DNA from 3 places in the Actinopolymorpha singaporensis genome. Region 1 is predicted to be linked to each of the others. Evidence: predicted binding sites of a transcription regulator. Region 1 holds the regulator's gene; each other region holds the start of a gene.
The links. Region 1 encodes LexA, which represses DNA repair genes until DNA is damaged. Its sites were predicted from a motif close to TCGAACANNTGTTCGA; they were not measured.

Region 1 (7,348 bases):
TGCCTTCAGACCCAGCTTCCAGCCCTGGAAGTAGATCTCCTCGACCTCCTCGACGCTCGCCGTCTCCGGCATGTTGACCGTCTTGGAGATCGCCCCGGACACGAACGGCTGCACCGCGGCCATCATCTTCACGTGGCCCATCGGGCGGATCGCCCGGGCACCCATCGCGCAGTCGAACACCTCGTAGTGCTCGGGCTTCAGACCGGGCGCGTCGACGACGTGCCCGTGCTCGGCGATGTACTCGACGATCGCCTCGACCTGCTCCTGCTGGTAGCCGAGGCTCGCCAGCGCGCGGGGGACGGTGTTGTTGACGATCTGCATCGACCCGCCGCCGACCAGCTTCTTGAACTTGACCAGCGCGAGGTCGGGCTCGATACCGGTGGTGTCGCAGTCCATCGCCAGCCCGATGGTGCCGGTGGGCGCGATGACCGACGCCTGGGCGTTGCGGTAACCGTGCTTGGTGCCGACCTCCAGCGCGCGCTGCCAGGCCTCCCCGGCAGCAGACAGAACCGAGCGGTCGAGCTCGCCGACCGAGCGCACGGCGTCGTTGGCGGCGGCGTGCTTGCGGATCACCCGCTGGTGCGGCACGGAGTTGCGGGCGTAACCGGCGTACGGGCCGACGATGCCGGCCAGCTCAGCCGACCGCTTGTAGGCGGTGCCCGTCATCAGCGAGGAGATCGCGGCCGCCATCGCCCGGCCGCCGTCGGAGTCGTAGCCGTGGCCGGTGGCCATCAGCAGCGCGCCGAGGTTGGCGTAGCCGATGCCGAGCTGGCGGTAGTCGCGGGTCGTCTGCCCGATCGCCTCGGTTGGGAAGTCGGCGAAGCAGATCGAGATGTCCATCGCGGTGATGACAAGCTCGACGGCCTTGGCGAAGTTCTCCACGTCGAACCGGCCGTCGTCACGCAGGAACTTCAGCAGGTTGAGCGAGGCGAGGTTGCACGAGGAGTTGTCCAGGTGCATGTACTCCGAGCACGGGTTGGACGCGGTGATCCGCCCGGTCTCGGGGCAGGTGTGCCAGTCGTTGATCGTGTCGTCGTACTGCAGGCCGGGGTCGGCGCAGCTCCAGGCGGCCTCGGCGATCCGGCGGAAGAGCTTCTTGGCGTCGACGTCCTCGAGCACCTCGCCGGTCTGCCGCGCACGAAGGCCGAACGACGTGCCGCCCTCCACCGCACGCATGAACTCGTCGGAGACCCGCACGGAGTTGTTGGCGTTCTGGTACTGCACGGAGTGGATGTCGGCACCGCCGAGGTCCATGTCGAACCCCGCGTCGCGCAACGCGCGGATCTTGTCCTCCTCGCGCGCCTTGGTCTCGATGAACTCCTCGACGTCGGGGTGGTCCACGTCGAGGATGACCATCTTCGCCGCCCGGCGGGTGGCACCGCCGGACTTGATCGTGCCGGCGGAGGCGTCGGCACCACGCATGAACGACACCGGGCCGGAGGCGGTGCCGCCGGAGGACAGCAGCTCCCGGCTGGCACGGATGCGGGAGAGGTTGACCCCCGCACCGGAGCCGCCCTTGAAGATCAGCCCCTCCTCCTTGTACCAGTTCAGGATGGAGTCCATCGAGTCGTCGACGGCGAGGATGAAGCACGCCGAGACCTGCTGCGGCGACGGCGTACCGACGTTGAACCACACCGGGCTGTTGAAGCTGAAGTACTGGTGCAGCAGCATCCAGACCAGCTCGTGCTCGAACACCTCGGCGTCTGCAGGGCTGGCGAAGTAACCGTGCTCCTCACCGGCCGCGCGGTAGGTCTTCACCACCCGGTCGATGAGCTGCTTCAGGGTCCACTCGCGCTCCGGGGTGCCGACGGCGCCGCGGAAGTACTTCGTGGTGACGATGGTGGACGCGTTGACCGACCAGAAGTCGGGGTACTCCACGCCGCGCTGTTCGAAGACGGTCTCGCCGGTCTTCCAATTCTGCTGAACGACGTCCCGGCGCTCCCAGGTCACCTCGTCGTACGGGTGGGTGCCCGGGGTGGTGAAGATCCGGCTGACCTTCAGTCCCTTCGCCGAGCGCCCCTTCGTGCCCCCGCGCGTGCTGGGACCGCTGACCGTCTCCGTCATGCTGGCTCTCCTTGTCCTGCTGATCGTCTGCGCGGATCAGCGTCGTGGTCCGGGCGGGACGCTTCCCCTCGTCCCCCCGGGGTCGTGGACTTCCTGTGTTCTTTCCGTCGTCGTGGGCGGCCTCGCGGCCGGGTGTGTCCGGGCCGGCTGCGTCTGGGGCCTCTTGTGTCCGGACTCTTGTCCTGTCCGGTTGTCTGGCCTGTTGTCTAGGACCGGCTGGGTTGCCGGCCCGGCCGTGGCTCGGGCACCGTCTCGTCGTGTTCGGCACGCAGCACCGCGATCTCGGACTCGAAGTCGGCCAGGGAGTCGAAGCTGCGATAGACGCTGGCGAAGCGCATGTAGGCCACCTCGTCGAGCTCCCGAAGCGGGCCGAGAATGGCGAGACCCACCTCGTGGGAGGGGATCTCCGCCGAACCGGTGGACCGGATCGTCTCCTCCACCCGCTGTGCCAACTGCGCGAGGGAGTCCTCGGTGACCGGGCGGCCCTTGCACGCCTTGCGGACCCCGGTGATGACCTTCTCGCGGCTGAACGGCTCGGTGACGCCACTGCGCTTGACCACCGCGAGCGTTACCTGCTCGACCGTGGTGAACCGGCGCTCGCAGTCCAGGCACTGGCGCCGACGACGGATGGCGGCTCCGTCATCGGCGGTGCGGCTGTCGACCACGCGACTGTCTGGATGCCGGCAGAACGGGCAGTGCATCGCCTCGTGACTCCCCTCGCCGCCGGCGGGCACGACGCCCGGCCAATCTCCGTCCGACCACTCGCCGACACCGCCTCCCTGGGGACGAACCTGTGGATGACCTGGGGAGAACCTGTGCCTGGCGAATCACAACCTGTGGATGACTTACAGGTCTGTAACTACCACATCTAGGGGTACGCTACGTCGGTCGTTCGAGGCACGCAAGGCGCCCCGCGTGTCGCTGCGGACACGTCTCGGCGTCCCCGCAGGTCAGGCCCGCGAGGCGGGTCGAAAGCAACATTTCGGCTCGGCGTGTCGGCCCGGAGATGGGGGCGAACACGGGTCATGGCCGACCGCCGGAGGGCGCACGGGAACGCACGGCGCACGGGCACACGCAGGCTCGCGCCCCGCTCGGGCAGGCGGGCTGGCGGGCGGCAGGTCAGCGGGCCTGGACAGGGACGATCAGCCGCTGGCCGACCCGGAGGTCACCGGCGCGGGAGAGGTCGTTGAGCCGGGCGATCTCGTCGATGGTCGCCCGCGGGTCGGTGTTCGGGGTGAGCTGGGTGGCGATTCCCCACATCGTCTCCCCCGGCTCCACCGTGATCGTGGTCGTGGCCGTCGGGCCGGCCGCACCAGCGGCGGGCGCGGCATCGAGCACGGCCTGGGCCAGGAGCCCGAGGACACCGGCGAGCGCGAGCGCTGCCAGCGCCGTCATCGTGGTCAGGACCAGCCGCCCCCGCCTCGTGAGACGAAGACTGGAACCGGCGCCGCGCCCGCCGGCCGGGAGCACGCACGACCGCACGCCGCGCGGACGCGGCGGACGTCGACGAACGGCAGGCGGTTGCGGGGTGGGGGTGGGCCGCAGCCGCCCGCCCGCCTCCTCGCGCAGGTCCGCCCGGGTCACGCCTGGCACAGCAGTCCGGGTGGCACCCTCCGGCACCTGCCACGGGCGCATCCGCAGGAAGGGGCGGACGTCACCGGCCTGGACGTCACCGGCCTGGACGTCACCGGCCTGGACGTCACCTGGGCGTACGGGCGGCGCGACCGGGCTGAGGTGCCTGCGGCCGCGGCCCGGAGCACCGCCGGCCCGACGGGACACGAAGTCCTCGAGATAGACCACCGACGCGCTGTTGCTCATCGTCCGACCTCCCACGAACACCGATTCACTTCCGTCACGCCTTCGCCGCCCGTCACATCGCCGCCGGCCGCTTCCGCTGCACGCATCCGCGTCACCACTTCCACGCCGGCGCTCGAACGACTGTTCGACGTTCCCACTGATGGATTTCTACACCAGCCCACCGACAAGCACCAGAGTTCCCTCGAAAACACGTTCGACGGAGCTGCCCGAAAGGCTCCTTTCCTGGTCTTTCGAGTTCCGGTAAAACAATCGCGACACGCGTCGAACAGATGTTTGAAAGTGCTATGACCAGGCTCTAGGCTCACTTCCGAGGGTCGGCAGAGTCGCGGCCCGAAATCTGTGGAAGGAGACAACCGCTATGCCCAAGCGGAAAAACACGGCGACCGAGTCCTCGACGGCGACCGTCCGGGAGTTGCCCGACGGCCCACCCGACGCGACCGGACTCACTCCACGCCAGCGTCGCATCCTCGAGGTGATCCGCGACTCGGTGGAGACGCGCGGATATCCCCCCGCGATGCGTGAGATCGGCGACCTCGTGGGCCTCACCTCGTCCTCGTCGGTCGCCCACCAGCTCAGAGTCCTGGAGACCAAGGGGTTCATCCGCCGTGACCCCAACCGGCCCCGCGCGCTCGAGGTGCTCGCACCCTCACCGTCCACAAGGCGGCCGTCCCTGTCGGGCGTGCCGGCCTACGACGAGACCGACAGCGGCGAGGACCGCCCTGCGCCGGCGTTCGTGCCCGTGGTGGGGCGGATCGCCGCCGGTGGCCCGATCCTGGCCGAGCAGTCGGTCGAGGAGATCATGCCGCTGCCGCGGCAACTCGTCGGCGAGGGCGAGCTCTTCCTGCTCCGCGTCCGAGGTGACTCGATGGTGGAGGCGGCCATCTGCGACGGTGACTGGGTGGTCGTACGCCAGCAGCCGGAGGCGGAGTCGGGCGAGATCGTCTCGGCGATGATCGACGGCGAGGCGACCGTGAAGACGTATCGCCCCCGTGACGGCAAGGTGTGGCTGGTGCCGCACAACCCGGCTTACGAGCCCATCCCTGGAGACGACGCGGTCATCCTCGGTAAGGTCGTCGCCGTCCTACGTCGCGTCTGAGCAGGAGGCGACGCTCGTCACAGGAGCTATCACCGGGAGCGACATGTCCGACCCAGCGGCGGAGACCGGCACCATGCCCGGATCCAACCATGCACCTCTCAACGTGGGTGCCGCGGAGTCCGGGCGTCCGGGACCCCCGCCGAAGGAGCCACTGGACCCCAACGCCGGGAAGAGTCTCATCATCGAGGTGGACGGGGCGCGATGGGCACGCGTCCCGATCCAGACCGACCTGTTCGGCCGGGGTGACCAGGTGGCGGACAAGCTCAGCGACTACGTGGTCAAGACGGTCCGGCTCGCCGAGGACGACTCCAGGTTCGAAGGTGCGTTCGCCGAGCCGTGGTACGTCGTGGTGAGCGAGAAGATCGTGGCGATCTCGCAGGGACGGTCCTACTTCACCTGGGAGATCAACCCCACCCCCGCGGCCAGGGTGCTGTCGAAGTGGGTGCAGCGCACCCCACACGGCATCGGACTCGGCAGCCCGTGGACGATGCAGCTGGCGATCAAGGAGGCCGGGCTTCCGCGCATCCTGGTCGCAGCCGGGGCCAGCGTCGTGGGCAAGGCGGTGGGCCGGCGTGGCTGGTTCTACCGGGTGGCCGGCCACCGGGTCAACGCGATCGACGGGCCTACGCCCTACTCCGCGTTCCCGTCCAACGTCTCGGCGAAGCTGCCGCCGAAGGCGCCCGACAAAATGGCTGCCGAGATCACCGCGGCAGTCCGTAAGGTGCTCCCGCCGGGGCCGGCGCGCACGCTGGGCGGCACCGTGGTGATCGACTCCAACGACCTTGGCCGGGACGTCCTCGGTCACGACACCAGCCAGCCGACCGAGTTCTTCGCCGAGCTCTTCCGCGACAACCCGTTCGGCCAGGGCCGGCAGCAGACACCCGTCGCGGTGTGCGTCCATCGGCCCTGACCGAGCCCACGACCGACCCGACGACCGACCCGACGACCGTCGCCCGAGCCGACAGCCCGCCCGGCCACGGTTTTACTGCTCGCGAGCTGACCGGAGCCGGCGCAGCGCTCCGAGCGCGACGTCGCGGTCGCCGGTGAACCACATCGGCGGCAGCGACGCCCGCAGATAGGTGCCGTACCGCGCCGTGACCAGGCGCGGGTCGAGCACCGCCACCACTCCGCGGTCGCTCGACCTGCGGATCAGGCGGCCCACCCCCTGCGCGAGCAGAAGCGCGGCGTGCGTGGCTGCCACGGACATGAAGCCGTTCCCTCCCGCCTCGTCGACCGCGCGCTGACGCGCCGAGGTCAGCGGATCGTCCGGGCGCGGGAACGGAATCCTGTCGATGATCACGAGCTGACAGGCGTCACCCGGCACGTCGAGGCCCTGCCACAGCGACAGCGTTCCGAACAACGACGTGTCCGGCTCGGCGGCGAACCTCCGGTGCAGCTCGCTCAGCTGCCCCTCGCCCTGGCAGAGCACCTCGACTCCCAGCCGGTCCCGCACCGCCGCGGCCGCCTCCTCCGCCGCCCGGCGGGAGGAGAACAACCCCAACGTCGCTCCGCCGGCCGCCTCGACCAGCTCGCTCACCTCGTCCAGGACCCGCGGAGAGATCCCGCCCCGGCCGGGCGGAGCCAACCTGCGGGCGACATAGAGGATCGCCTGCCGGCCGTAGTCGAACGGCGAGCCGACGTCCAGGGCGCGCCACGGCAGCGGCTCCACGACGTCCTTGCCGCCCTCACTCGCCGAGTCACCGTCCTGTTCTCCGGTCGAGTCGCCGTCCATCTCACTCCCGGCACGGGCTTTCCGGCCGGACCCGCTCGCCTCGCCGGCGGCACCGTCGGTCCCACCACCCGCCTGGCCGTCCCCGTCCGGGATCCGGTCGACCGGGCGCAGGCCCACCGACCGGGCGGCGGCATCGAAGTCCCCGCCCAGCTTCAGCGTCGCCGAGGTGAGAATGCAGGTCCGTTCGGCGAGCAACTTCTCCCGCAGCAGCCCCGCGACCGACAGCGGCGCCACCCGAAGCTCCGGACCGCCGCGCTCGCGTTCGGCCACCCACACCACGTCGTACGGCGACAGTTCGCTGACGCGTTCGGCGACGTCACGGATCTGCTCGACGTAGGAACGCGCCTGCCGGCGACCCGACTCGGCGTCGGAGTCCTTCTTCTCGCTGGGAAAGGCCGACCAGGCCGAGCGCGCGGAGTCGCGGACCAGCGCGACCGCGGCGGCGAGCTCGGAGCTGGGCGTCTCCACCCTGCCCAGCGGGGCGGACGCCAGCGCCGAGCGCAGCGCCTCCCCCGCGTCCTCCAGCGGATCGGCCTCGCCGCCCTCACAGAACGGCTGTGCTCTCCGTGCGGCACGTTCGATCATGCCCGGGGACAGCTCGGCCGAGGCGGTCCCGGTCACGCGGGCGGCGAGTTCGT
Region 2 (7,348 bases), 2.9 Mb from region 1:
GCCGGCGCCGCGTTCGTCCTGCTGGGCGACTCCTGGTGGCAGATCCTGCTGGCGGCGGTGCTCTCCGTGGTCTTCGGCCAGGTCGCGTTCGTCACCCACGACATCGGACACCGGCAGGTCTTCACGTCCAAGCGAGCCGCACGGCGCGCCGGGATCCTGCTCGGCAATCTCGGAGTCGGGCTGAGCTACGGCTGGTGGATCGGAAAGCACACCCGGCACCACGCCAATCCCAACCACGTCAGCGAGGACCCCGACGTCAGCGTCGGCGGGATCGCGTGGAGCCGCGAACAGGCGGACGCACGGCGCGGGTTCCTGGCGCGGACCTTCACCGGTTGGCAGGCGTACCTCTTCTTCCCCATGCTCCTGCTGGAGGGCCTCGGGCTGTACGCGTCCGGGGTGCGCGCCCTGTGGCGTGGCGACGTCAGGGCTCGTGCCGTGGAAGGCGTCCTGCTTGCCGTTCACACCGTTGCCTGCATGTCGGCGCTCTTCCTGGTGCTGTCGCCGGGCAAGGCGCTCGTCTTCCTCGCGGTCAACCAGGGGTTGTTCGGTCTCTACATGGGCTGCTCCTTCGCCCCCAACCACAAGGGCATGCCGTTGGTGGAGGAGACGCTGGACTTCGTGCGCAAGCAGGTTCTCACCTCCCGCAACGTCGACGGAGGATGGTTCGTCGACCGCGCCCTGGGCGGGCTGAACTACCAGATCGAGCACCACCTACTACCAGATCGAGCACCACCTGTTCCCGACCATGCCGATGCCGAACCTGTCTCGTGCGCAACCGCTGGTGCAGGCGTTCTGCGAGGAACACGGCATCCGCTACCACCAGACCGGGCTGGTCCGCTCCTACGGCGAGGCGCTCGGCCACCTCCACAGCGTCGGCGCCGGACTTCGCGCTTCCAGGACGCCGGTGCCTGCCCGGGTGTCGCGGCAGACCAACTGACCGGAGGCCAGGGAGGGCCCGGTGCGGCGACCCGTTCCCTCCTGGGCATTTCGGCGCTGATCGCTCAGACTCCGCGCAGGACGTGCTGGAGGTACTCCTTGCGGTTGAGCGGGTTGAGGTCGGTGCGCGGTCGGGTGGGAAAGGCGCCCCTGACCGGCTCGTGGTGGTCGAACGCCGACTCCAGCACACCTTCTCCGTGAGTCACTCCCGGCAGGTGCTGCTGCAACTCGTGCACCATGGCGGCCGGGATGTCACCTTCGAGTACGCCGGACGAGCCGCGGACGAGCGGCGCGCCCGGGACCCCGCGCAGCCGACCCAGCAGCGGAAGGACCGCACCTAGCGTGTCGGCGGGGAACTCCAGGCGGAACCGGTGCACCGGCTCACAGACCACGGTGCCCGCCTGCCGGAGCGCGCTCATCAACACCAGCGGCGTCAGCTTGCGAACGTCACCCGCGCCGGTCTCCGGTGAGACGTATCCGGAGTCGGTCAGTGTGACCACGCAGTCGGTCACCTGCCAACCGTGCAGACCCTGCTGCAACGTCTCCACGATAGTGTTCCGCAACGCCTGCCGGAACTCCTCGACGGACTTGAAGACGTAGAGCGGAATCAACTCCAGCTTGACATCCAGCTCGACCCGCACGCCGGACCCGACCGGGGCCGGGTCGACCCGAAGCCCGACCGTGGAGAGGAACGGATTCTCGTTCCTGCCAAGGACTTCCACGGCAGAGCCGCTGCCAAGCACGCGTTCGACGCAGATGGGGGTGGTCTCGCGGAAGGTGACGTCGATGCCGTACTCCAGGGCCAGGGTGGCCTCGACGACCTCCTTCTGCACCTCCCCGTACAACGACACATACAACTCGCCACGGACATCGTCCTGACGCAGATTGATCAACGGGTCCTGCTCGGCCAACTGCGTCAACGCCACATGCAACCGGCCCTTGTCACCCACACGGACCGGCACCACCACCGTCTCCAACGTCGGCGGCGCGAAATACTGCTGCCCCACGCCGGTACCCGGCTCCCCGAGCCGATCACCGATCCGCACACCGGAAAGCCCCCACACCTTCGCGATCCGGCCCGCCGTGACCGACGGCCGCGTAACCACCGCCCCCTGCTCGAACACCCCGATCGCGGTCACCTTCTCACCCTCACCCCCGCCGTCACCCCCACCGAACCGCACCCGCTCCCGGACCCGCAACTCCCCTGCGAACATCCGCAGATAGGCCACCTTCTCCCCCGCCGGGCCACGCTCCACCTTGAACACCGTCCCAGCAGCCGGGGCATCGACCTCACCCTCGACCGCCGGAAGAAGCCCGATGATCCCGTCCACCAGTTCCGCCACCCCCGCACCGGTGATCGCCGAACCGAAAAAGACCGGATACACCCGCCCCTCGGCCACCCTGCACACCAGCTCACGACGAACACGCCCACCGGTGACCACCTCCGCCCCACCATCCACCCAGGCCGCCAGGAACTCCTCATCGACGTCCGCGAGCACCTCACACGCCCCCGCAACAAACGCCTCATCCTCCGGCCCATACGCCACGAACCCCGCACCCCCAGTGCCCTCCCCCAACACCCGCCCCATCGCCACCACCGCCGGCGTCAACCTCTCCCCGATCTCGCCGAACACCCGCCCCGTGTCCGCCCCACCCCGATCGACCTTGTTCACGAACACCAGCACCGGAATCCCCAACCGCCGCAACGTCCGCATCAACACCCGCGTCTGCGCCTGCACACCCTCCACCGCCGACACCACCAACACCGCACCATCCAACACCCCCAACACCCGCTCCACCTCGGCGACGAAGTCCGGATGCCCCGGCGTATCGATCAAATTCACCGACACACCATCCAGCACAAACGACACCACCGCCGACCGGATCGTGATCCCCCGACGCCGCTCCAACTCCAACGAATCAGTCTGCGTATCACCCGCATCCACACTGCCCACCCGCGCGATCACCCCCGCCAGATGAAGCAACCGCTCCGTCAAACTCGTCTTCCCCGCATCAACATGAGCCACAATCCCAAGATTCAACGTCCGCACCACGCGTCATGTCCTCTACGTAGATGAAGATCCCTTCTCGGATGGACATGAACGTGGCTCGCATCTGCGTCTCCCTCTCGGTCTGCCTCGACGGCTGGTGGGCCTGGTCGGCTGGGCGGAGTGAAACACCGGCCCCCACGGTCCGGCAACCGGTTTTCGGCGGCCCCCACGCAACTCCGCAGGCCCGGCATCCGTACCCCTTGGCCGAACGGTCCGATAACCGATTGCCGGGACGCCGCGACGCTCACCATGCTGGCGTGCCGAGGCAGTTCGAACGGGCCGGTACGTACACACGAGGCAGCACGAGCGAGGTGGGGCGAGGATGGTCCAGGCTCCTTCGGCTACGACACAGGTGACGGCCACGTCCGCGCTGGCGACGTCGGCGTCGCTGTTGACGACGCTCGCGGACCCGGACGCGCTGCGGATGCTCGGCTGGATGCTGGAACGCGAACCCGCCGAGCGCGGCGCGGTCAGCCGTTGCGCGCAGGCGCTGGGACTCGACGCGCCAAGCACCGCGAGGTTGTACGGACGGCTCACGGCGGTCGGACTGATCGCGGCCGACGGACCGCGCATCGAGGTGCGGGCGGATCTGCTACGCGGGGCCGCGCACGAACTCGACGAGATCAATCCGGTCGTACGCCGGTTGGAGGACTTCCCGTACCTGCGGGGCATGTTCTCCCACGGCCGGCTCACCAGCATGCCGGTGGACGACGCGCACCTGGACGACCTCGCGTACTTCCTGGCGAGCTTCTTCAACCGCGACGTCTCCTACACCGAGGCCGAGGTCAACGAGATCGTCCGGGAGGTCGACGACGACGTCGCCACGCTGCGCCGGCTGATGGTCGACGTGGGCGTGCTGACCCGCGACCGCAACAGCGTTTACGCCTTGGCCGACAAGGCGAACGATCCGATCGGAGCCCGGGGCCCCTCCTAGTCGGGCAGCAGCGGGACGGAGATGCCCTGGTCGCGGCCGAGCAGCGCCGCCCTCGTCACCGCGCCGGAGTCGAACCGCCGTCGAACCTTGTCGACCGCCTCGTCGAGGGCGTCGTGTTGCCGGCGGTCGAACGGCAACGCCAACTGGACCGCGCTGTCGTCGTCGAGGTTTCCGACCGCCACGCCGACGAGGGTGAGCCCACGGCGTTCGATCATCGGCGCGGCGGCTGCCCGCAACCCGCGTACCGCCTGGAGAATCTCGTTCGTCTGCGCGGTCGGGTGCGACAGGGTGTGCGACCGCGTCACCCGGGAGAAGTCCGCGAACCGCAGCCGGAGCACGATCGTGCGACCGGTGCGCCCCGCCGCACGCATCCGCCGGGTGACCCGGTCGACCAGCCCGGTCAAGATCGCGTCCACCTCCTCCGTCGACCGCGGCCGCTGGCCGAGCGCGCGCTGCGCGCCGACCGAGCCCCGGCGGTGCCCCACCCGCACCGGTCGGGGGTCGCGGTTGTGGGCCAGTGCGTGCAGGTGCCGCCCGGCCGCCTGACCGAGCATGGCGACCAGCGCCGACTGGGGGAGTTCGGCGACGTGCCCCACTGTGGTGATCCCCCGGTCGTGCAGCTTCTTCGCCGTCACCTCCCCGACTCCCCACAGCCGGCCGACGTTCAGCGGATGCAGGAAGGCCAGCTCGCGGTCGGGTGGCACGACGAGCAACCCGTCGGGTTTGGCGACACCGCTGGCCACCTTGGCGAGGAACTTCGTCCGGGCGACCCCGACCGTGATGGGCAGGCCCACCTGGTCGAGCACGTCGCGCCGCAGCTTCGCCGCGATGTCGGCCGGAGCCCCGGAGATCCGCCGGAGCCCGCCCACGTCGAGGAACGCCTCGTCGATCGACAACCCCTCCACCAGCGGGGTCGTCTGCTCGAACACCTCGAACACCGCCGCACTGGCTTCGGAATAGGCCGACATCCGGGGTGGTACGACGATCGCCTGCGGACACAGCTGCCGGGCCTGCGCACCTCCCATGGCGGTACGGACGCCGTGGGCCTTGGCCTCGTAACTGGCGGCCAGCACCACACCGCCACCGACGATGACGGGGCGACCCCGCAGGCCGGGATCGTCACGCTGCTCGACAGAGGCATAGAACGCGTCGAGGTCCGCGTGCAGGATGGTCGCATCCACCGTCACGAACATATGTTCGCATAAGTTGTCCTCCGCACGCGAGGGCTGCGGAGGTCCGGCCTTTCCATGGCGGAGATCGGCTGGCGGGGGTCGGCCGGCGTACGGCACGATTCATCCGGCGGGTCGATCGTCGCTCGCGCCTGGCGGGGAGGACGGTGGGGCCGTGGGTGGCTGGGTGGACGACCGGCTCATGCACCTCTTGGCCGCGCACCGGAGCGAGTGGGCCACCGGCGCCGCCCGGACGCTGATGTGGATCGGGACCAGCCCCACCGCACTGGCCACAGTCGCTCTCCTCGCCGTCGTGGTCGTCGTGGCGACGCGTGCCTACCGCCAGGCCGGCGCGGTCGTCCTGGCGGTCGTGACCGCGGACGTCGTGGCGAGGCTGCTCAAGGAGATCATCGACCGGTCCCGGCCGCCGTCGGATCTCGCTCTCGTCCACCTCGGTGGCGCGTCGATGCCTTCCACCCACGCGGCGCTCACGTCTGCCGCGGCGACCGCTCTTCTGCTGGCGACGACGCTGAGGTCCACGCGAGCGAGATTTCTGTGGGCACTGATCCTGGCCGCCGGCACGGCCGTCGTCGGGGTCTGCATGGTCTACCTCGGCGGTCACTGGCCCACCGACATCGTGGCCGGGTGGACGTTGGGCACCACGTTCGGTGCAGGCGCGGGGCTGCTGTGCCGCGGTCCCCGCGCCGGTCAGCGCGGCGACCAGTCACCCGGCCGGCGGGACGAGCAGCCTCAGGGCAGTTGATCACCGGTTCAACCGGGCCGATGGGACCAATCCCACAGGACCACCGCGGGACCGAGGTCGCGGGTCCCGTCGATCTCCACGGGTACGCAGCGTTGGGGACCGCGTTCCGGGGTTGCCGGAACGGCGGTCGCACACCGCCGCTCCTGTTCCTCTCGACACGGGGAGATCCACATGGGTGCCGCACGGAACGTCGTACACAAGGGCGCGTACTCCGCCGTCGCCGTCGCCGCTCTGATCGGCATCGCGACGCTGCTCGCAGGCTGCGGCGGAGGCAACGGCACCCCGGCACAACCCGCCGACGTGACCGTTCCGGCCGGGAAGCACAACGCCCAGGACGTGGAGTTCACCGAGGAGATGGTCGAGCACAACCTGGAAGTGGTGGCGATGAGCAGGCTGGCCGCCAAGAAGGCGACCAACGCGCAGGTCAAGTCGCTCGCGGCGAAGATCAAGGCCGCCCACGCGCCCAAGGTCGCCGAACTGTCCGCGTGGCTGAAGGCATGGGGTGAACCTGTGCCCACCATGGATCCGACGCCGCACATGACCCCGCACATGTCTCCGCACATGACGCATTCGCCCAGCCCGGGAACGCCGACCGCGAGCCACAGCCCCGGGATGATGGACGAGCACGAACTGTCCGACCTGCGGCACGCCTCCGGCAAGCAGTTCGACAAGATGTACGTGGAGGCCATGATCCACCAGTACTCCGAGGCGGTGGACGAGGCGAAGATCGAGCAGGCCAAGGGCCTCTACCCGTCGGCGAAGAAGCTGGCGGCGGAGATCGTCACGAACTATCCGGCCGAGATCGTGAAGATGCAGGCACTGCTCAAGAAGCTGTGAGCCACCCTGGTGACCGGTCCGGCGCCCGGGGCCGGCCGGGACAGGTACCTCGACCTGCTCCGCGCACTGGCACTCGTCCGTATCGTCACCTACCACGCCTTCGGCTGGCCCTGGCTGACGTTGCTCTTCCCTTCGCTCGGCGTCATGTTCGCGCTCGCCGGATCGCTGATGGCTGCTTCGCTGGAGCGCAGAGCCGCGGTGTCGGTGGTCGGCGCCCGGATGCGCCGGGTGCTGGTGCCGTTCGGCGTCTTCGCCGTGTTCGTCGTACCGGCGATGTTCCTGCACGGGTGGGGACCACCCGACCCGTCCCAGGCGAGTGGGTGGTGGGCTCGGCTGTTGCTGTGGGTGGTGCCACTGGACGATCCACCGTTCAGCCAGTGGGCCTGGCAGGTCAACGAGCCGCTGTGGTACGTCCGGGCGTACCTGTGGTTCGTCCTGCTCGCCCCGCTGGCACTGGCCGCCTTCCGGCGGTTGCCGGTGCCGCTGATCGCCGGGTCCCTGCTGGCGGTGACCCTGCTGCAACTCGGGGTGCTGGACACCGGTGACTCCCCTGCCCTGGGCAGGATCGTCACCGACCTGACGGTGTTCGGCGCGTGCTGGCTGCTGGGGTTCGCCCACCACCACGGGCAGATCGCCCGCCTGTCGCCTCGCGCCGCGT
Region 3 (7,348 bases), 1.5 Mb from region 1:
CCGGCGTGTACCGCCCACGCCCGTAGCCGCTCGGACCCCGGAGGGCGTCGGTGTCCCCACGTGGAGCGGGCAGCCGGGGGGTTCGCTGCTCGCGGCGGATCTGGTCGGTACGCAGCACAACCGCGCCCAGCCGGTTCGCGAGCGCCCCTGCGACGGTCGACTTGCCGGTACCCGGCAGGCCGCCCACCATCACCAGCCGGACCTCCCCCGCCCGCAGGTGGTCGAGCGTCAGGGCGGCCAACTGCCGCGCCGTGGCCCGAGCCGGCGTCATTCCCTGCCGGTAGCGCAGGCAGGCCACCTTCGCCCGGACGAACGCCCGGTACGCGACGTAGTGGTGGACCAGGGACGCCACCGGCAGCCCACCGGTGAAGTCGCCGTACCAGCGGAGGAAGCTCTCGGCCAGTCCGGGTGATCCGAGGCGTTCCAGGTCCATCGCCAGGAACGCCGCGTCGTCCACCCCGTCCACGTACCGCAGGGCGTCGTCGAACTCCAGACAGTCCAGCACTCGCGGCCCGTCCGGGAGACAGAAGACGTCATCGGCCAGCAGGTCACCGTGTCCGTCGACGACGAGCCCCGACCGCGCCCGCGCGTCCAGCAGAGCGCTCCGCCCGGCGACGTACCGCTCCACGAGCCGGTCGATCTCGGCGACCGTCCCGGGATCCAGAACCTCGCCCACGAAAGGTTCGGTCCCGGCCAGGTTGTCACGCCACCGGTGCAGCAGCGCGGCGGGCCGGCCGGCGGCCGCGACCTTCGCACCGCGCCGACCGCGGGCGTGGAAGGCGGCCAGCATCCGGGCGAGCTCCCGCAGGTCGTGGCGTACGTCCACGCCGGCTTCGACCAACGTCGACAACCTGCGCGCGGACGGCATCCGGCGCATGACCAGCACCCAGTCCCGGGTCTCGCCCGCGTCGTCGACGACGTGGCGAACGCCGAGGTAGACGTCCGGAGCGAGCCGCCGGTTGAGGTCCAACTCCCGGCGGCACGCGTCCTCCCGGGCACGCACCGTGGTGAAGTCGAGAAAGCCGAGGTCGACCGGCTTCTTCACCTTGTACGCCCGGTCACCGACGAACACCACCACCGCGGAGTGGCTCTCGGCCAGCGCGGCGGTGGCGAACTCGTCGGCCGTACCCTCCTCCTCCAATGCGCCGTCCAAGATCTGGCTCAGGTCTTCGCGGCCGAGACGACCTCGACGAAGTGGCTCACCTGGTCCTCGCTCAGGTGGCGGCCGAGGTCCACCTCGCTGATCATGCCGACCAGCCGGTGGTTCTCGATCACCGGCAACCGGCGGATGTGGTGTTCCTCCATCACCTGGAGGACGTTCTCGATGTCGTCGTCGGCGTTCACCGTGAACGTCGATCCCTGCGCCAGCTCGCCCGCCGTCATCAGCGCGGGGTCGCCACCGGCCGCCACGCACTTCACCACGATGTCCCGGTCGGTGAGGATTCCGTGCAGCCGGTCGTCGTCGCCACAGATCGGCAGCGCGCCCACGTTCTGCTGGCGCATCCTGCGGGCGGCGTTCTGCAGGTTCTCGTGCTCGCCGACACATTCGACTCCGGCGTGCATGATCTCCCGTGCGGTCGTCATCTCGAACCTCCTTGTTCGTACGGCTCCCTCTGTGTTCGTACGGCTTGTACGGCTCCTCGGTCACTCCGCGCTGATCAGTCCGTAGTGGCCGTCGTACCGCCAGTACATGACCCGGCCCCGTCCGGTCTCGGGGTCCAGGTAGAAGACGAACGGTTCACCGCCCGCGTCCAGCCGTTCCCGCGCTGCCGCCTCGCTCAGGGTCGGCGGCTCCAGGTTCAGTGGCTCCAGGTCGACTCCATCCCGCACTCCGCTCCGCACGATCACGGCGTCCCGTCCGGTCTCCCGGTCCGTGTAGAGGTAGAAGTCGTGGTCGAGGACGTCCATCTCGTACGCCGCCTCCTCCGCCGTCAGCGGCACCAGCGCGAACGTCTTGCGGCGTACGACGGTCCTCTCCTCGACCGGGCGCGGGAAGTGCGGCTCCGGGCGACGGGGCTGGTCGCCGTGCCGCCACTCGTGCTCACTCGCCTCGCCGGTCCAACGGTGGCGGGTACGCTCCCGGTCCCGCAGGCGTACCAGCCGGCGACGCAACCGGTCCTTCATCAAGTCGGCGGCCTCGAAGGCGTCGTGCCCGCTGACCACAGCCCGTACGGGTACGCCGTCGACATCCAGGCCCACCTCGACCCGAACCGGCTGGTCCTGGGCCGGGTTCTCTGAGACGACAACCACGACATGCGCGTACAGAGCACGTGCGCGGGTGGCCTCCAGGACACTCTCGACCTTGCGGACGGCGTACGCGGCGGCCTCCTCGGGCACCTCGCCCCGGACCGTCACCTCGACCGGCGTACTCTCCACAGCTCCCGGTGCCGCCGTCGACCTGTGTGCTGATCTGGCCATCGGTCCCCCTCGGCTCGCGTCCGATCCGGCCCGCCCCGGCACTCCCGCGACGCACGTGCCCCCACCAGCACGCTCGCCGGTCCGCACGTCCCAGGCCAGGGACGAAGGTCACCCAGGATCAACGGCGCCACCCCGGCCCGAGATCGGCCCGAGCCCGGCCCGCGCCCGGCCCGAGCCCGGCCCGAGCCCGGCCCGAGGTCGGTACGGCTCGGTGACCGCTTGTCAGCGGCTCGCCGACGGACTTTCGCCACTGTGATTTCCCGCCGTACGGGCATTGGATCGAACTCGATCCCCGATCATGACCCCCACCGCGGTGGGTATGACCCGTTGGCTCAGAGGTCGTCCCGAGGTTGAGGAGGCTGACGATGCTCTTCGCGAACCGGAAGGAGGCCGGCCGACAGCTCGCCGATCGGCTGATGTCCCACAAAGGACCCGACGTGGTGGTTCTCGGGCTCCCTCGGGGCGGCGTGCCGGTGGCGTTCGAGGTAGCACGGGCACTCGACGCGCCGCTCGACGTCCTCGTCGTCCGCAAGCTGGGTGTGCCGACTCAGCCGGAGCTCGCGATGGGGGCGATCGGCGAGGGCGGCGTGCGGTTCGTGGACGAGTCGCTGGTACGAACGGCCGGCGTTCGACCGCAGGAGCTCCAGGCGGTCGAGGAACGTGAACGCGCCGAACTCACCCGGCGCGCGCAGGCGTTCCGCGGCAATCGCCCCCCGGCGCGGCTGGCCGGTCGTACGGTCATCGTCGTCGACGACGGGATCGCCACCGGGTCGACCGCCTGGGTCGCGTGCCAGGTGGCCCGCCAGCTCGGCGCGGCCCGCACGATTCTGGCCTCGCCGGTCGCCTCCCCACGCGCGGTCGAGCATCTCTCGAAGGCCGCCGACGAGGTCGTCTGCCTGGACACCCCGGAGTCGTTCTTCGCCATCGGGGAGTTCTACGCCGACTTCCGGCAGACGCCCGACAGCGAGGTCGTCGCGCTGCTGCACGAGGCGCAGGACGCGGCCCACGCTGCCCACACAGCCCCTGGCGACGATCCGCCCGCCCTGGACGAGGAGGTCACCATTCCGGCTGGCGGGCAGCACCTCGCCGGACATCTCACGCTGCCGGAGAACGCGACCGGCCTGGTGGTGTTCGCGCACGGCAGCGGCAGCAGCCGGCACAGTCCGCGTAACCGGTACGTCGCCTCCGCGCTGAACGACGCCGGCCTGGGCACCCTGCTGTTCGACCTGCTTTCCTCCGCGGAAGAAAGCGATCGCACCAACGTCTTCGACATACCCCTGCTGGCCGGCCGGCTGGTGGAGGTCACCGGCTGGCTGCGCGAGCAGCCCGCGACGCGTGACCTGCCGATCGGCTACTTCGGCGCCAGCACCGGTGCCGCCGCGGCGCTGTCCGCGGCAGCCCTGTCGGCGGCCGGCGAGTCTGTGGCAGGCGAGTCTGTGGCAGGCGAGTCTGTGGCCGGCAGACCCCGGGCCGACATCGCGGCGGTGGTCTCCCGAGGTGGCCGACCCGACCTCGCCGCATCCGACCTCGAACTCGTCCAGGCGCCGACACTGCTGATCGTCGGCGGCCACGACCCGCTCGTCGTCGACCTCAACCTCGACGCGGCCCGGCGCCTGCGCTGCGAGAAGTCCGTACACGTCGTACCCGGCGCCACCCACCTGTTCGAGGAACCCGGCACCCTCGAGGCGGTCGCGGCCGAGGCCACCCGCTGGTTCACCAGCCACCTGCGCGCCAAGGCCTCCCACTGACGATCCGACCGCGCACGGGCGGCTTCCGCGGAAGAATCCGCGAGGAGTCCCCGCCGACTCGCCGAACGAGCCGGTTCCCGGAACCAGCCACCCTGTCGGCGGCCGGGTCTACCATCGAACACATGAGCGATTGCAATGCCTCCGCAGGGACTTTCACCGCTGTGTCGAAGGACGCCCCCGTGTCTGCCGCCGCGCCCGGGGCACGGATCCCCCGTCCAGCAGCATCAGACCAGGCATGCGCCGGAGGAGGAGAGTCTCCGCCGGCATCCACCTCTGCGCCTCCAGACGGCCGCCGACCTTCGGATGCCCCAGATGCGCCGGCGCCGAGGGTGTCCGAGTCCAGCGCGATGGGCCGAGCTGCGACGGGCACCAGCACGGCCGGCCAGGGTGCCCCCAGGTCACTCGAGGGCCTGGAGGCCGAGATCTGCGACCTCGCTTCCAGGATCGCCATCGCCACGCACGAGTGGTTGCGGCTGATCGGCGCCTTCGACCGGCGCGGGGGCTGGCGTGCGTCCGGGTGCAGATCCGCCGCACAGTGGCTGTCCTGGCGTTGCGGCATGAGCCTGTCCGCCGCGTACGAACACCTCCGTGTCGGGCGGGCACTGGAGGACCTCCCGAAGATCGCCGCGGAGTTCGCCGCCGGTCGGCTGTCGTACTCCAAGGTGCGTGCCCTCACCAGGATCGCCGGCGCCGACCACCGTTCGTCCCCCGCAGATCGGGTCGGGTCCGGAGACGAGACCGCTCAGCCGACCTCCCCCTCCGATGGATCCACCAACGCCGACGCAGACGCCGAGGGCGAGGCCGGCATGGAGACCGCGGCAGACGCCGAGGACGAGTTGCTCAACCTCGCGCGAAGTGCCACCGCTTCACAACTCGACCGGATCGCTCGGGGCTGTTCGGCAGCGCGCTCCCAGGAGCAGAACCACCGGCGAGCCATGCGGCGCGGGGTCAGGTGGTTCTACGACGAGGACGGTTCACTGGTCATTCGCGGAAGGCTGGCCCCCGACGAAGGGGCGACGGTCGTCGCGGCGCTCGAAGCCGCACTGGACACCCTGCTCGCCAGGAAGCCCGCGCCACGGCCGACAACCGCACCACCAGCCTCACCAGTTCCGTCAGCCTCCCCTGCAGCACCTGCCCCGGTCCCCGAGACGACCGGTGCCCCGGGGACCATCAAGTCCACCGGCACCACCAAGCCCACCGGCACCACCAAGCCCACCGGCACCACCAAGCCCACCGGCACCACCAAGCCCACCGGTCCGACCGACACCTGGGCAGCCCCGACTCCGGGAGTCCCGACTCCAGGTCCCGGCGACACCACCCCAGCCGGACCAGGCCGCCGGCCCGCGACAGACCATCCACGGTCGGATTCTTCCGCGGGGGAATCCCGGCGGCCGGGCCGGACCTCGGCCAACGGCGTACCACCAGGCGACATACCGCCAGCCGTCCCGCACCGCCACCGCGGGGCGCTGGCCGCCGATGCGCTCGTCCTGATGGCGGAGACCCTGCTGTCCAACACGCCGGCATTCCTCAACTCCGCCGACAGGTACCGCGTCATCGTCCATCTGAACCCCGCGGCGGATCCGGGGAGGTTCACCCCGAGCGCCGTTCCTTCCCCCAGTCAAGAGACTCCGCGCCCCGATCCACACCGGGCCGACCACCTCGACGACGGCGTTCCGCTCGCGCCGGAGACCGCGGACCGCCTGGCCTGCGAGGCGACGGTGACAGCCGTCCACCTCGGCGGTGACGGCCAGATCCGCGACCTCCGCGACCCCACCAGGTTTCCGCGAGCCGCCACCGCACGGGCGGTCAGGATCCGCGCGCACCACGCCTGCCAGGCACCTGGATGCACCACCCGGCACGGACTCCAGGTCCACCACGTACGCCACTGGTGCCACGGCGGCGAGACCAGCTTGGGCAATCTCGTTCTGATCTGCCGGTTCCACCACTGGCTCGTCCACGAAGGTGGCCACACGTTCGCAGCCCGCCCCGGAGGAGCCTTCGGCTTCTACCGGCCGGACGGCACCGAGGTTCCGGCGACGCCCTCGCTACCGGGCATCCCCGGCGCGGCGGCCGTCGGCAGGCCCACCGGCGCGGCCGCCCACGGGCCCACGAACACGCACCTCCGCGGGACCGGCGGCGCACACGTTCCCAGCGCAACCATTCCCGACGGCGATCTCGCCCGGTCCGTACTCGACCGCTGGGTCGACGTCCGGCGAGCACTCGGTGAGGACGTGCTCACTCCGCCCTGGTGGTCAGGCGACCCGTTGGACCTCGACTACGCCGTCAGCGTGATCCTCGATTCGCAGGCCGCGAGGAACTGACGTGGCCAGGTGCCTCAACGCGCGGCCCGGTCACCGATCACTGGTAGACCTCGAGTTCGACGATGCGGGAGTACGTCGCGTCGTTCGAAGCGATGACGAGCACGCGCACCGCGGTCGTGGAGACCGGATCGAAGGTCGAGCTGACCAAGCCGGTGGCGTTTCCGCGCACGCTGGCGACCGTACGCCAGTCACCGCTGCCACCGTTGGCGCCGGCGTCCCACACCTGCACGTCCCAGTCGCGCAGGCCGTAGCGGGTCGCGGGGTAGCGAGTTGAGTTCAGCGTGTACATGTCGACGCGGCTCACCTGGTGGGTCTGGGCGAACGTGACCGCCAGCCAGTCAGGGAAGACCCGCGAACTGCCGTCGTTCCACCCGGTGGCGGTCTGCCAGTCGGCGGAGTTGCTGTTCCCGTCGATCGCGCCGCAGGCCCTGAAGTTCGCGTGGGTGGACGACGCGCTCACCGTCGACGAGATCGCGAGGTTCGCCCCTGGCCCGCTCGGCGCCGCCTTCACCACGACCGGGACCGAGATCTGGGATCCGCGGCCGGTCCGGCCGGCCTTGACTGTGATCTGGGCGTCGGCGTCGCTGCTGCCCAACGGCGCGGACACCAGGACCGGCGTGTGCAGTGTGTATCCCGCCGGCAGGTAGCTGGAGATCACGTCGGGCGACGCGCTGAGCGGAGCGTCGGGGTAGAGCAGGACGTCAGCGTAGGTCGCCTGCGAGGAGTCGTTGCGTACGGCGACGTCGACCGTCCGCGCACCGCAGGGCACGGCCAGGATCTGCAGCGCGCTCGGCGTCGCCGTCAACGTCAGGTTGTCAGCACCCGGCGGCGCCGCGTTTCCGACCGAGGCCGAGGCCGGTG

Region 2: dinB (DNA polymerase IV) is a predicted target of LexA. The motif match lies at 5,107-5,122, and genes of this name have one in related genera.
Region 3: BLU27_RS29725 (HNH endonuclease signature motif containing protein) is a predicted target of LexA. The motif match lies at 4,281-4,296, and genes of this name have one in related genera.

What each region holds. Positions count from the first base shown of each region.
Region 1 is NZ_LT629732.1:5,555,637-5,562,984, forward strand. Features, by position in the region: gene BLU27_RS24875 (vitamin B12-dependent ribonucleotide reductase) at 1-2,064, opposite strand, end outside; gene nrdR (transcriptional regulator NrdR) at 2,271-2,765, opposite strand; gene BLU27_RS24885 (LysM peptidoglycan-binding domain-containing protein) at 3,184-3,882, opposite strand; gene lexA (transcriptional repressor LexA) at 4,241-4,978, shown strand; gene BLU27_RS24895 (hypothetical protein) at 5,022-5,888, shown strand; gene BLU27_RS24900 (ATP-dependent DNA helicase) at 5,961-7,348, opposite strand, start outside.
Region 2 is NZ_LT629732.1:2,098,132-2,105,479, reverse strand. Features, by position in the region: partial or broken gene BLU27_RS09595 (fatty acid desaturase family protein) at 1-666, shown strand, start outside; gene BLU27_RS09590 (elongation factor G) at 1,002-2,987, opposite strand; gene BLU27_RS09585 (DUF2087 domain-containing protein) at 3,340-3,921, shown strand; gene dinB (DNA polymerase IV) at 3,918-5,102, opposite strand; gene BLU27_RS09575 (phosphatase PAP2 family protein) at 5,266-5,853, shown strand; gene BLU27_RS09570 (DUF305 domain-containing protein) at 6,025-6,690, shown strand; gene BLU27_RS09565 (acyltransferase family protein) at 6,700-7,348, shown strand, end outside.
Region 3 is NZ_LT629732.1:691,212-698,559, forward strand. Features, by position in the region: gene BLU27_RS30765 (bifunctional aminoglycoside phosphotransferase/ATP-binding protein) at 1-1,153, opposite strand, end outside; gene BLU27_RS03180 (CBS domain-containing protein) at 1,162-1,584, opposite strand; gene BLU27_RS03185 (sigma 54 modulation/S30EA ribosomal C-terminal domain-containing protein) at 1,645-2,418, opposite strand; gene BLU27_RS03190 (phosphoribosyltransferase) at 2,784-4,166, shown strand; gene BLU27_RS29725 (HNH endonuclease signature motif containing protein) at 4,496-6,487, shown strand; gene BLU27_RS03200 (galactose-binding domain-containing protein) at 6,525-7,348, opposite strand, start outside.